DNA from 3 places in the Desulfosporosinus sp. FKA genome. Region 2 is predicted to be linked to each of the others. Evidence: riboswitches for the same ligand, from Rfam matches in the RefSeq annotation. Region 2 holds a riboswitch; each other region holds the start of a gene.
The links. A riboswitch is a leader RNA that binds a small molecule or an ion and turns the genes downstream of it on or off. The one in region 2 is predicted to bind cobalamin.
Positions count from the first base shown of each region.

Region 1: another riboswitch for cobalamin. It lies ahead of purF (amidophosphoribosyltransferase); the one in region 2 lies ahead of B5771_RS19135 (ATP-binding cassette domain-containing protein).
Region 3: another riboswitch for cobalamin. It lies ahead of B5771_RS04515 (energy-coupling factor ABC transporter permease); the one in region 2 lies ahead of B5771_RS19135 (ATP-binding cassette domain-containing protein).

Region 1 is NZ_NAHZ01000023.1:13,927-18,196, forward strand. It holds gene thiC (phosphomethylpyrimidine synthase ThiC) at 1-798, opposite strand, end outside; gene purF (amidophosphoribosyltransferase) at 859-2,259, opposite strand; cobalamin riboswitch at 2,387-2,560, opposite strand; gene B5771_RS06825 (MurR/RpiR family transcriptional regulator) at 2,654-3,490, opposite strand; gene B5771_RS06830 (sugar phosphate isomerase/epimerase family protein) at 3,732-4,270, shown strand, end outside.
Region 2 is NZ_NAHZ01000032.1:476,700-480,969, forward strand. It holds gene B5771_RS19125 (DUF4085 family protein) at 1-663, shown strand, start outside; gene B5771_RS19130 (transposase) at 706-1,476, opposite strand; gene B5771_RS19135 (ATP-binding cassette domain-containing protein) at 1,638-1,946, opposite strand; cobalamin riboswitch at 2,020-2,196, opposite strand; gene B5771_RS19140 (peptide deformylase) at 2,285-2,773, opposite strand; gene B5771_RS19145 (DUF523 domain-containing protein) at 2,886-3,329, opposite strand; gene B5771_RS19150 (YdeI family protein) at 3,657-4,253, shown strand.
Region 3 is NZ_NAHZ01000015.1:194,103-198,372, forward strand. It holds gene B5771_RS04505 (hypothetical protein) at 1-327, shown strand, start outside; gene B5771_RS04510 (undecaprenyl-diphosphate phosphatase) at 491-1,312, shown strand; cobalamin riboswitch at 1,635-1,825, shown strand; gene B5771_RS04515 (energy-coupling factor ABC transporter permease) at 2,004-2,756, shown strand; gene B5771_RS04520 (cobalt transport protein CbiN) at 2,756-3,082, shown strand; gene cbiQ (cobalt ECF transporter T component CbiQ) at 3,112-3,876, shown strand; gene B5771_RS04530 (energy-coupling factor ABC transporter ATP-binding protein) at 4,044-4,270, shown strand, end outside.

The DNA.
Region 1 (4,270 bases), on a different contig from region 2:
TCCTTTAATCATGATTTGGACCCCTGCTTCCCTGGCCCTCCTGACCAGTTCTCCTAAAATAACCAATTCATGAACCTGGGCTCCATCCAAAGAATCAGCCAGACAACCAGGTCGCATCCCATCAGCCAGACTGAGAGTTGCGTTATATTTCCTGGCAATTTCCAATACCCGATCATATTGTTCATAAAGAGGATTTTCACATTGATTGGCAATCATCCAGCCGATTAAGTGAGTACCTCCGTAACTTACCAAGGGATCAAGGCGGCCTTCTTTCTTGGCCCGTTCCACAACCTCCATAGTCGTTGCACAGTGCAAAGCCAGGAAATCAACACCATCGGCTGCATGCCTCTCAATGACCTCAAACATTTCCTCGACATCCATTTTTACAGTCGAACCGTACTTTTTCCCAGCTTCAGCTATTGCCTGATAAACAGGCAGTGTTCCAACCGGCACGAAAGCAGAATTTAAGGTTTCTTTACGCATTGTATCAATATCGCCGCTGACACTCAGATCCATGAGAGCATTCGTACCTGCTGCCAAGGCTGTTTTGACCTTTTCAATTTCTTCGCTTATGGTGGCTTCGCTGCCGTAAAGACCGATACTGGCACTGACCTTAGTCCGCAGTCCCTTCCCAATGCCTACAGGAACAAGAGTCTTGTGGTTGATATTACCAGGGATGACAATAGTTCCTTCAGCAACTCCCTGCCTGATAAATTCCGGTGCAACGTTTTCGCAAGCCGCCACCTGCTCCATTTCAGGTGTTATTATTCCTTCACGCGCTTTTGTTAACAAACTCATCATTATCTTCCTCATCCTCCCGATAATATATAATGATTTTCTTTGAATCCCTTTGCCGATCTAACCAGTTTCCTGTTTAAAAACCGGCACGTGATATACCCCATCAAAACACGCCGTGCAAAGCTCTTCAGACCGCTGCAGGACTCGAAGCATTCCTGGCAGACTAAGGTAATAAAGGCTGTCCGCTCCAATCTGAAGCCTAACTTCTTCAACAGTCCGCTGCGCAGCAACAAGCTCATCAACGGACGGAATATCGATACCGTAATAACAAGGAAAGCGTAAGGGCGGAGACGCTGCCAGAAAATGCACTTCTTTAGCGCCTGCTTCTCTGAACATTTGGACAATTTGGCGGCTGGTGGTTCCCCGAACAAGGGAATCGTCCACAATAACTACCCTTTGCCCTCGAATCACATCGCCAAGAACATTAAATTTCAGCTTAACAGCCCGTTCTCGTTCCGTTTGTTCAGGTTTAATAAACGTCCTCCCCATGTACCTGTTTCTAATCAAACCTTCTCGGAAAGGCAGGCCAAGCTGCTCGGAGTATCCCATAGCCATTGCCGTACCAGACTCGGGAATGGCTATGACTTCGTCCCCAGCCATCGGATGCTCTCTGGCCAACTCTCTGCCAAGATCTCTGCGGACTGAATTCACAGTTCTGCCATCCAGTACACTGTCCGAACGTGCTAAATAAATGTATTCAAACACGCAAAAGCATGGGCGTCGTCTCGAACAGTTTTGGATAAACTCAATCCCCGCTTCGTTGATTATCACACCCTCACCGGGATTAATCTCCCGAATCACTTCGCCGTTTGCAGCCTCAATAGCGCACGTTTCCGAAGCTATCATATAACCGACTTCGGAATTTTTCATTTTACCCAAGCATAAGGGGCGCATCCCATGGGGGTCTCGCAAGCCGATTAGACTGTTTTCTGTCAGCATGACCAGTGAGTAGGAACCTGATATGTCATTCAGATAGCGTTCCAAGAGTTTCTTAAGCGGGAGACTCCTGTAATGTTCTATAAAACTCAAAAAAACTGCACTGTCTAACTTGAGTGATTTAGTTGCTCCCGCTGGTGCCAACCTCTTGTTTAATTGACTTGCATTGGTTATGTTGCCATTATGAGCTACTGCGATACTGCCCCGTTCATCCTTATAAACCAAAGGTTGAGCGTTTGCTTCCGAACTATCACAGCTGGTTGAATATCTCACATGTCCAATGGCGGCATTTCCCTTTAAGTTTTCAATAAGATCTTTATTAAAAACTTCTGTAACCAAGCCCATTTTCTTATGTAATCTAAGTTCCTTCCCATCGGAAATGGCTATCCCTGCGCTTTCCTCTCCTCGATGCTGCAGTGCAATAAGTCCATAATAAGTTTTCAGAGCAACACTCTTACCTGGAGCGTAAATACCGAAAACACCACACTCGTCACGGGGTTTGTCATGAAGTTCCCACGGAAACATTCTTTTCGCCTCCCTCGAAATCAGTAACCTTTTAAAAATTAGCAGCCGTTTAAAACAAAAAATCCGCAACTCACTAAGAGCGCGGATTTTTCCATCATCCTCACCTAAATCGACTTAAACACGAAGCCGACAGATAGAATTTACAGGCAGGTCTCCTGACTCTGGTTCATAGCTTCCTTGCCCCCTTCCTCCCTACGGAGTGGTTGCGGCAATAGCTCCCCATTACAGTGGCGGGTCCGTCCGGGACTTGCACCCGGTTCCCTATTCTCCCTCATTGGGCACCTGTAAAAATATGTTTATTTACAGTTGATATTACTTAAGAAAACAGAATCTGTCAAGTGTAAATTGTTTCACTTGGAGAAGGTGTGAGTAAAACTGCATTGGCATTCTGAAGCTATCGTTTAATAATGCTGCCATACGTTTCTCTAAGTTCTTGTAAATACTTCATTTTTTCCAATGGGTTCTCCTTCAGTTGTGCTATTTTTAAAATCAGTAAATCAAGCAGCGCTAAAGGTGACATCATGGAATGATACTCGTTTGGTTCTCCGCGATAACTGTAAAGAATTATGTCGGCGAGTTCCAGATAGTCTGAGGTCATTAAGTCTGTAAATAAAATAGTGTGGTAACCTGCTATTTTGCTGTGCTTTAAGAGAATTTTTACCTCAGATAAAAGTCGGGAATAGCTGAACATTATAACGAGGTCATTTGCGGAAAAATTAACAAGTGATTCATAAAGAGCAGAGCCGCCCTTGAGAAGAAGAAATTCAATACCAAAGCGATTAAGACGATAAATTAATATTTCAGCCAAGCCACTCGACCCATCTGGAGCAAATATATATATTTTGGGTGCTGAAATTATGCATTCAGCCGCTTCTTTTAAAGTTTCAGGCATCACTTCTCCTAAAGTCTTTTCAATATGATAATAATACCGTGACATAAAATCATGAATGTTAAAATCCTTCTCATTCCATTGTCGGAGTGTAACAGATATTTTGGACGCAGGTGTTGAACATATATTATCGCGCAAATATCTCTTAAATTCCTTTATATCCTTAAATCCAATCTTTTTCCAAAAGCGGGAAACGGTCGATGCACTGATGCCTGATTTCACGATCAATTCTTCAGTGGTGATATATTGGAGCTCGTTTTTATTGCGCAATAAACAATCCATAATACGGTGATCAGAGCTAGAGAAATGTTTTTTATTTTCTTGAAATATATTGTCCAACATTGTATTTTCCTCCTGCGTAGTTTAGAGATTATTAATAGATAGAGAGAGAGAGACTCAAACGCGTTTTGAGGTTTCGCAGCACTCTTTTAGAATTATATACTTAAAGCAGTCAAAACTGAAATTAATATTTCAAATTCGCTATTATGAAATGTTTTACTTAGTATTTACAATCCCGTAATTCTACCATAATACTTCTATGCTAAAATCGAGTCAGTTTTAGAATAGAAAGGAAAATAATTCAATGCCAGAACTATATTTTTCATCCACACTTATGTGGCCTGCTTCTTTGGAAGATCTTTTTCGAACAGCTTATGAAAACGGTTTTGCTGGAGTTGAATTTTGGGCTCAGCAGTTTGCTGTCAAGGGATATTCTGTAAAAGATTTTGTAAAGATGCTTAGTATTTATCCGCTCAAGACTATGGTACATAGCTTTAGTTGGGATCTGAATTTGGCATCCCTAAATGATGAGATAAGAGAAGCCTCAATTAGAGAGACGCTAAAGGGAATTGATTTAACAGCAACATTAGGAGGATTTGAAATTACTGTGCATCCCGGAAAAAGAACCCTAGATACAGAGCCTGAAGTTTATTACGAACGCCTACGGAATTCTCTAGTTGAAATCTCAAGGTATGCAAAAGAACGTCATGTCAATGTTTCCCTGGAAATCATGGAAAAAGCCAAGAAAGAATTTGTTGTTTCCATCGAAGCTTTAAAACAACTGACAGGAAATTTATTTAATGAATTTTTCTATACTCTGGATATTGCCCATTGCGATCAGGA
Region 2 (4,270 bases):
ACCCTCATGCCAGCTGCTAAATTTATGAACGGAGAATCGATTAAAGAAGAAGATAAAATCGTTTACGTTATGCCGCCCGAAGAAAAAGAGCGCATCCAACAGCTGATAGCGGATTATGATGCCCGCCCGCCCTTCGACATGCGTCAATGCCAGGAGGAGTTCCCTATTTTTCAGGAGACGTTCCAAAAAGAAACCTCCGACCGACTTCCCCGTGAACTTTTGGAGCAAATAGCAGATATACGTGTCTTCTCCCTAGGTTATTGCACCAAAGACATTCTGCAGCAATTAATAAGCCTGAGTGAAGAAAACAGCAAGACTGTACAGCGGGTATTAAACGAGTATTCCAAAGCCCAGCAGACGGAGGACATCCCTCAAGCCATCCGGGAAAGATTCACTTTTCACGATTGCCTGGTAACAGCGTTTAATGTTGGTCAAGATGTTGTCATGTATCTCGACACTCGGGGCGGATTCACGAATTATAACAGGATTACCTTTACCGCCGCTGAAATGATCAGGCGGGAAGAGCCTATTATCGGGAGCACTTGGCTTTATCAGGAACTGTATCGCACGGAAAAGGGTTATGAAGCTCATATTCTTTTGGGCAGGAAAAGAATGCTTGAGCTGATTATCCGCTGTCAGGATATCATTGTCGAGGAAGTATGAAGAACAACAGGACACAAGGGGACGGTTCCTCTGTGTCAACATCTAAGCCTTTCGGACAATGTGGAATGGAAAGCCAGTAATCCTACATATTTGCCGCAGGCTTAATCCCTCATTTTTTAAACGCCTCAATATTTTGTTTTGTACATCCTGATCCATCTTCTGTAACACCGTTATTGGTTTACCTTTCATTATTTTCTTAGTGATTTCATAGGCTTCGCTTTCGCTGATTCGTTTAGTCTTATCGCAATCCAAGCAGTGGTCTTCGTCACCCTCTTCTGTGAATTTCTTTAGTCCTTCTATTGCTTTTTCCTTTTCATTATGTATTATGCTTAAGATTAGACTGGTATCAGGAAATATGGCAGTATTTCGATCCGCTTGATAATAAGCAATGCAACTGCTCCATTTATAATCCTCTGGTTTGCTGATGATGAATGCTTTGACGGGGTTTTTGTGGATGTAGCGTATGACTGTCAGTAGATATGCGTCAATCTCCACGCATTCACTCTTAAATCGATCTTGAAAAACGTGTCCAATTCTTTCGTATTTCCAGTTGAACCAGTAAGCGTAACTTATACCCAAGCGTTTCATAAACACTGACACATCGCCATAGTCTTCTCTTAGCAATAAATGAACGTGATTGCTCATCAAGCAATACCCCAGTACGCTTATACCGCTTTCTAGCGATACCTTTTTTGTTGTATCCAGGTATCTCTGAAAATCGTCTTCTTCATGAAAAATATCCTGCTGGCCGATTCCCCTTACGATAACATGGTAGATTCCGGTTTCACTCTTCTTTCTTGGCTTCCTAGGCATTCCTTCACGGCCTTTCTTCCCTTTTCACAGATTATACCAAGCGTTCTAACTTGACACAAAAGAACCGTCCCCCCGTGCCCCAAAAGAACCGTCCCCCCGTGCCCCCTGTGTTGTTTATACGACTGTGCCCCAGCCATTCTGCTATTAAAGGAAGCGGAACGTCAGCCATATATAAGTGCATAGCTCGTGTATGCCTCAAATGGGGAGCTCCCCATTTGAGGCATTCTATTGAGAGGCATTTCTTTAATATCTTGTCCCATAATTGTTACGGTTCCTGTTAATTCTGCGTTATGGTAATGAGGAATCGCACCTGTTATGACGTGTAATAATGCTGATTTTCCCGAGGCCACCCCCCCGGTAATGACGATGAAATCTCCTTGCTTAATTTCTAAATTAATGTTTTTAAGTACCGGCTTCTCATTATTCGGAAACTTGAGTTTCTCAATTCTAATTTTGGCAATTACTTTCATAGCAATCTCCCCGTAATTTTGACTAAGAACAAAAAAGTTCTAGCTTAAAAAAAGCTAGAACTTTACCTTTGTCCTCTGGCATTATTTAATAGGCAGGTCTCCTGACTTATAGACTCAAATGTACGCCTTCCCAGTTGCCCAGTGGCATATGTACATTTTCAACGTCTAACTACAGTGGTGGGTCCGTCCAGGATTTTTACCTGGTTCCCTATTATCCCCGATTTGGGGAACCTATAAAAAATTTATTCAATTATGTTAACTATTAAGATAATTGAATAGTTGTTTAGTTTGTCAAATAAATTTCCACATCATATGCCTGACTTCCAGATGCCTCAATTTTACAATTCACTTCGCAAAAAGAATGATTTATTATCAATCGCTCTCATCGTAGCCAAGATCCCGTCGAGGTGGTCATACTCATGTTGTAATAACTCTGACAAATCACCCTCAAGCATCATTTTTTGAGGTTTCCATTGCAGGTCTAGGTATTCAATCATACATCTTCTATACCTCTTTACCCTAACCAGGAGTTGAGGAAAGCTCATACAATCGTCAATAATCTCCATCATTTCAGCATCGATAAACTCTAACGTTGGATTGATGAAAATGACAGGTTCATCAATATACATATATAATAGTCGTTTAAATATGCCTATCTGAGGAGCTGCAATGGCTCTACCTACGCCGTATTTATTTCTAAAATCGATCAGTGTATCATGCAAATCATTGACAATCGCCGCTAACTCTTTGAGTTCGCTTTCTTGTACTGTTTCACTAACTTTATATAACTTGGGATTACCGAGTAGTAGAATCTCTCTGATTGCCATCTCTAAATTTTCACCTTTCTTTCAGTCTGCCAACATTTAATCTTTGCAACGCACTCCAGGTACGAATTTCCCACTTCGGAACTAAACTACCACCAAGACTATATCGCAGCAGTTATTCTTTCTTGAATATAAAATCTTCTTCTGTATAAACCCTAATACCGTTTTCCATTAATAATTCGGCAGTGAATCCATAGCCATTTAACAGAGTTCCGCTAAACGTCCCATCATAAATCAGACCAGATCCACATGAGGGACTCCTTGCTTTTAAGATGGCGGTATTTATTCCGATGGTTTTGGCAATAGTTAATGTTTTCTGTGCACCACATTTGTAAACTTCAGTAAAATCTTCATTGCTTCTACTGATAACCTTTTTCTCACCGTCATCAGTAACTAAAATTTCACAACTATCTCTTGGAATACATAGACCTGCAATTACTTCCGGACATATTGGGATTGCTTTGCCATCTTTAACGAGTTTTACTATCTCTTCAATTTTAGTGTTTTTGCCATCATATCTGCAATTAATTCCCGCAAGGCAGGCACTAACTAAAAGCAAACTTTCCCCCCCATTTTTGATAATATTTTCTAAAGCTTAAGACGCTTGCCAGAGTCCCGAGACGCTAAAGCCCTCATCAAACGCCCCCAGCTTGTAAACCGCCTGCAATGCCCCTGACCCTACACAACACTCCTCACTCGAGCATCAGCTAACCTTTATCGAGACGGTTACTTCGTCTTAAAGTTAACGGGGCGCGGATAGCATGGAGTGAGAGGAAAGAATGGAAAATTTAACTACTAATTAAGCTTATGTTTTTTGCTAATCCTAAAGATAATTCGTAATCTAGTCAGACAAACAGCTGCACATTAAATTTTCAAGGGGGGCTCCATGACGATAAATAGCAAAATTAATCCTAAAGTTGAGGAATTTTTGAGCAAAGCCCAAAAGTGGCAAGATGAATATGAGCAGTTGAGAAACATCGTTCTTAACTGTGGGTTGACCGAAGAACTTAAGTGGATGCATCCTTGTTACACATTTGAGGGAAAAAACATAGTTTTAATCCATGGATTTAAAGAATACTGTGCTCTTCTGTTTCCCAAAGGTGCCTTGTTAAAAGATCCAAATGGTATCCTAATCCAACAAACGGAAAATGTTCAGCAAGGGCGCCAGATTCGCTTCAACAATGTTCAGGAAATAGTCGCTTTGGAAGCCATCTTGAAAGCCTATATTTATGAAGCTATTGAGGTGGAAAAGGCCGGCTTGAAGGTGATTAAAAAAGAGACTTCGGATTTTACGATTCCTGAAGAATTTCAAAAAAAATTAGATGAAAATCCTGCCTTAAAAGCTGCTTTTGAAACATTGACCCCTGGACGGCAAAGGGCATACATTTTTTACTTTGCTCAACCTAAACAATCCAAAACTCGAGAGTCAAGAGTTGAAAAATATATACCGCAAATTCTCAATGGAAAGGGATTAAATGATTGACCACCAGCGAGGCTTTA
Region 3 (4,270 bases), on a different contig from region 2:
TTAGGCACTGCAACGGGAGATTTGACGGCGACAACTTTGAATTTAGGCTATTTCACCTCGGGTTTGCTCTTTGCGGCTTTAATTGCGATCCCAGCGTTAGCTTATTGGTTGTTTGGCTTGAATGAAATTTTTGCCTTCTGGTTTGCCTATATAATGACACGACCGTTAGGCGCCTCGATTGCGGATTGGATGGGGATGCAACGCTTTCGCGGCGGCCTTGGGCTTGGTACAGGCCCAGTGAGTTTGGTTTTAACGATTATCATTGTTGCCCTTGTCGGTTACCTGACTGTTAGTCGTAGAGATGTTCAGAATAAACACGCCGTTTAAGGATGTTTTTTGTTATTATGCCTGGCTTGATGTATTGAGGTATTTACCGAATTTTAACACAGATTTAACAGAGTTAGACAAGTATTTCTTCATACGTAATATTATAATTAACAGGAAAAGCTAATGGCCTGAACATTAATAGATAGGGAGGCAAGCTCAAGTAATGACTTTATTACAAACGATTATTATTGCTATTGTCCAAGGTATCACTGAGTTGTTTCCGATTAGTAGTGTGGCTCATAATGTGTTTACCCCTTATGTTTTTCACTGGAATCTTAATCCTGAGTTCTTAAAGATGAATTTTTTACCTTTCGTAGTTATGCTTCATCTTGGAACTGCACTGGCCTTATTGATCTTTTTCTGGGACGACTGGATGAGAATAATCCGCTCAATTATTAATTCCAGCAAAGAGGTTTCTTTACGTTTGCTTTTATTACTTCTGGTTGGGACGATTCCAGCAGCTCTGATCGGGTTTGTTTTCGAAAAACATATTACCAATATGTTCAGCAATGTAACAACGGCCGCCATCTTTCTAATTATTAATGGTCTGTTATTATATTTTGGAGAGAAAATGAAGAAGCGAGGCACGAAAAGCATCAATGACTTATCCTACGGACAGGCGGCAGTCGTCGGCTTATTTCAAGCTTTGGCTTTGGTTCCAGGCTTCTCTCGTTCCGGAGCAAGTATGACAGCGGGATTTTGGATGGGACTTAAACACGAGGAGTCCGCTCGCTTTTCTATGTTGTTAGCCACTCCTATCATTGCTGGAGCCGGCATATTAGAAGTCCCAAAACTGATTAAACACAGTTCCCATGGCTTATTCGTCAATTCCCTTATCGGCGGTCTGTTTGCTGGGTTATTTGCCTACATTGCTGTAACAATTTTAATGCATTGGTTTAAGAGGAAAGAGATTAATGCCATGAAGCCTTTTGCTTATTATTGCTGGATTGTAGGCGCTTTAATTTTGCTATCTCATTTTATTTGAGTGAATTATTTTAAAGATTGCCCAAAACACAAATTTATTTATTGCCATTAGTGAAAATTAATATATAAAGATAAACTAGGCGCTCTAAGATGAGCGCCTAGTTTATCTTTATAACGAAGTCCGTCGTTATCGGTTCATGGAAAAGAGGCAGTATATAGTTTCCATGGTATCTTAACAAAGTTACCAGCGGGAGAACTAAGAAAAAGTGGAATTAACTCAGTAAGTCAGGTACTATATGCCGAGCTAGAGAGTGATGCATACTCTTTATAGAAGTATGGCACGAAACTCTATACAAACTCTTTTCTTCTTGGTATAATGGTTATAGTTAAATATTGGAATAAGTGATTCCTTCCCGAGGGGAAGGAATTGAAAAGGGAAGTCAGTTTAAGCTGACGCGGTGCCCGCCACTGTAAAAGGGAGCCAATTCACAAATGTCACTGGATATCGCTCCGGGAAGACGTGAGTTGACGATGACCTTAAGCCAGGAGACCTGCTTATTCCGCAGTTGAAACTACCTACGGGATGTTAGGGAGGTGTATACCTGTGTTTTTGGTAATTTTACCTGATACCGGTTGAGCTATAAACCCTTCTGTTGGTGAAGGGTTTTTTTATTTGGCAGGGTAATTCAAACAAGCAATAATCTATTAAGAATAAGAAAGAGGTCTATTAAGAGTCAGGGGAGGATACAATTATGAATTTAAGGGAAAAGAAAATAGTTAGCCTATTTGCGGTCTTTGCAGGGTTATTCGGAATAACTCCGACAGCTTATGCAATGCATATTATGGAAGGATACCTTCCGCCCAAATACTGTATCGCGTGGGGAGTAATCTGTCTGCCTTTTCTGGCAGCAGGATATTTTGCCATCAAGAAACAAGCAGCACAGAATCGCAAATCCATGACCCTGCTTGCAATGGCTGGTGCCTTCGTCTTCGTATTATCTTCTTTAAAGATTCCATCGGTTACAGGAAGCTGCTCACATATGACAGGTACCGGACTTGCTGCAATTTTATTTGGACCATTCGCAGTAAGCATTTTAGGTATTATCGTACTTATTTTTCAAGCAACTCTACTGGCGCATGGTGGCCTTACTACGCTGGGAGCAAATACTTTCTCCATGGCCATTGCCGGTCCGATGTTATCCTATGGTATTTATATATTGTGTAAAAAACTAAAAGTCAATCATAATGCTGGGATTTTTCTGGCAGCTTCAATTGGAGACTTATTTACCTATTGTATTACCAGTTTTGAGCTGGCACTTGCCTATCCGTCAGCGAACGGCGGTGTTGTTGCCTCTGCTCTTAAGTTTCTCGGTGTATTTGCACCAACCCAGGTGCCGTTGGCAATTATTGAGGGCATTTTGACGGTTATGATTGTGATTGGTCTTGAGACGTATGCAAAATCAGAATTGATAGGCATCGGATATATGGATGGAGGCGTTAAATAATGTCGAAATCCAAAAAAACAGTTATTATTCTCTCATTGATTGCACTATTAATTGCAGTTCTTCCTCTGTTTATGTTAAAAGGAGCAGAGTTTAGCGGCTCTGATGACGCCGGAAGCAAAGTCGTTGCAGAAATTACGGGAACAGACTATAAGCCGTGGGTTGAACCGGTTATGAATCGATTAATTGGCGGAGAATTACCGGGCGAAGTAGAAAGTCTATTGTTCTGTGTACAGACCGGTATCGGTGTGGGAGTTGTGTTCTTCTACCTCGGTAGATTTGTTGAAAGGAGTAAATGGGAAAAAGAAACAGGGAAAAAGTTAGGTTAGGGGGGGTTTTTCTGAAACACGGGGAAAGGTTGGAAATTGATCTTATATCCTACGCTTCGAAAATCAGAGGATGGAATGCCGCGTTCAAGGTTTCGTTTGCTGTATTATTGATGATTCTGTGCATTGGACTGAATAATCCCTACGTATCTGCTGCAGTTATCATTGGAATGGCCTATTTGATCGTGGTAAAAGGAGGCCTTTCAGTTCGGGAATATCTTTTGGTATTGGCGATTCCGATTTCCTTTATTCTCCTAGCCACTATAACAATTGCCGTTGATTTTGCCTGGGAGCCAATTGGACAATATCATTTACATCTTGGCTTTTTCTATATTTTTACTTCCTTGGAGAAGCTCGAAGAGGCAATTTTTATGATCTTAAAAGTGTTTGCTGCAGTTAGTGCCTTACAGATGATGACATTATCAACACCATCTTCAGAAATCATCTCCGTTATGAGGAAAGCCCATATTCCGAAACTTATAATTGAACTGATGAACATGATTTATCGTTATATTTTTATTATTTTAGGTGTTTACTCCAAAATAAAGAATTCTGCCGACTCACGACAGGGGTTTTGTGATTTCAAGACATCCTTGCATACCTTTGGAGGAATTGCCTGCAATATGCTTGTTATTTCTATGAAAAAGGCGAATGGATATTATGATGCGATGGAAGCTCGATGTTATGATGGTGAAATGATATTTCTGGAGGAAGACCAAAAGATTACCATGATCCAGTTTATATCGGCAGCAATGTTTATCTCTGTTTTGTTTCTGATCTGGGGATTTACGAAATAGATTTCTCGCCGCTAACGAGGCCATCACAGAGTGAACTTGTTCAGCTAATGAATATCGAGGCTTTGTCGGAAGTCTCACGATTCGATGAAAACTGGTGTGCCGTAGATACTTCTTTTTACGGAAGACTTGGAGTTTCTGGATACTATTTAGACATATGAGGAGAGTTTATGAAAGAACCTATTTTGAGCATTCGAGATTTATATTATGTCTACGGAAACGGACAAGCAGCATTAGACGGGGTCAGTATTGATATTAATGAAGGCGAGAAGATTGCAGTTATTGGTTCGAATGGAGCTGGGAAATCTACATTTTTCCTGAATGTTAATGGTGTTCTAACGCCGAAAAATGGAGAAATTCGTTATAGGGGCACTATTATTAATAAAAAGAATCTTAA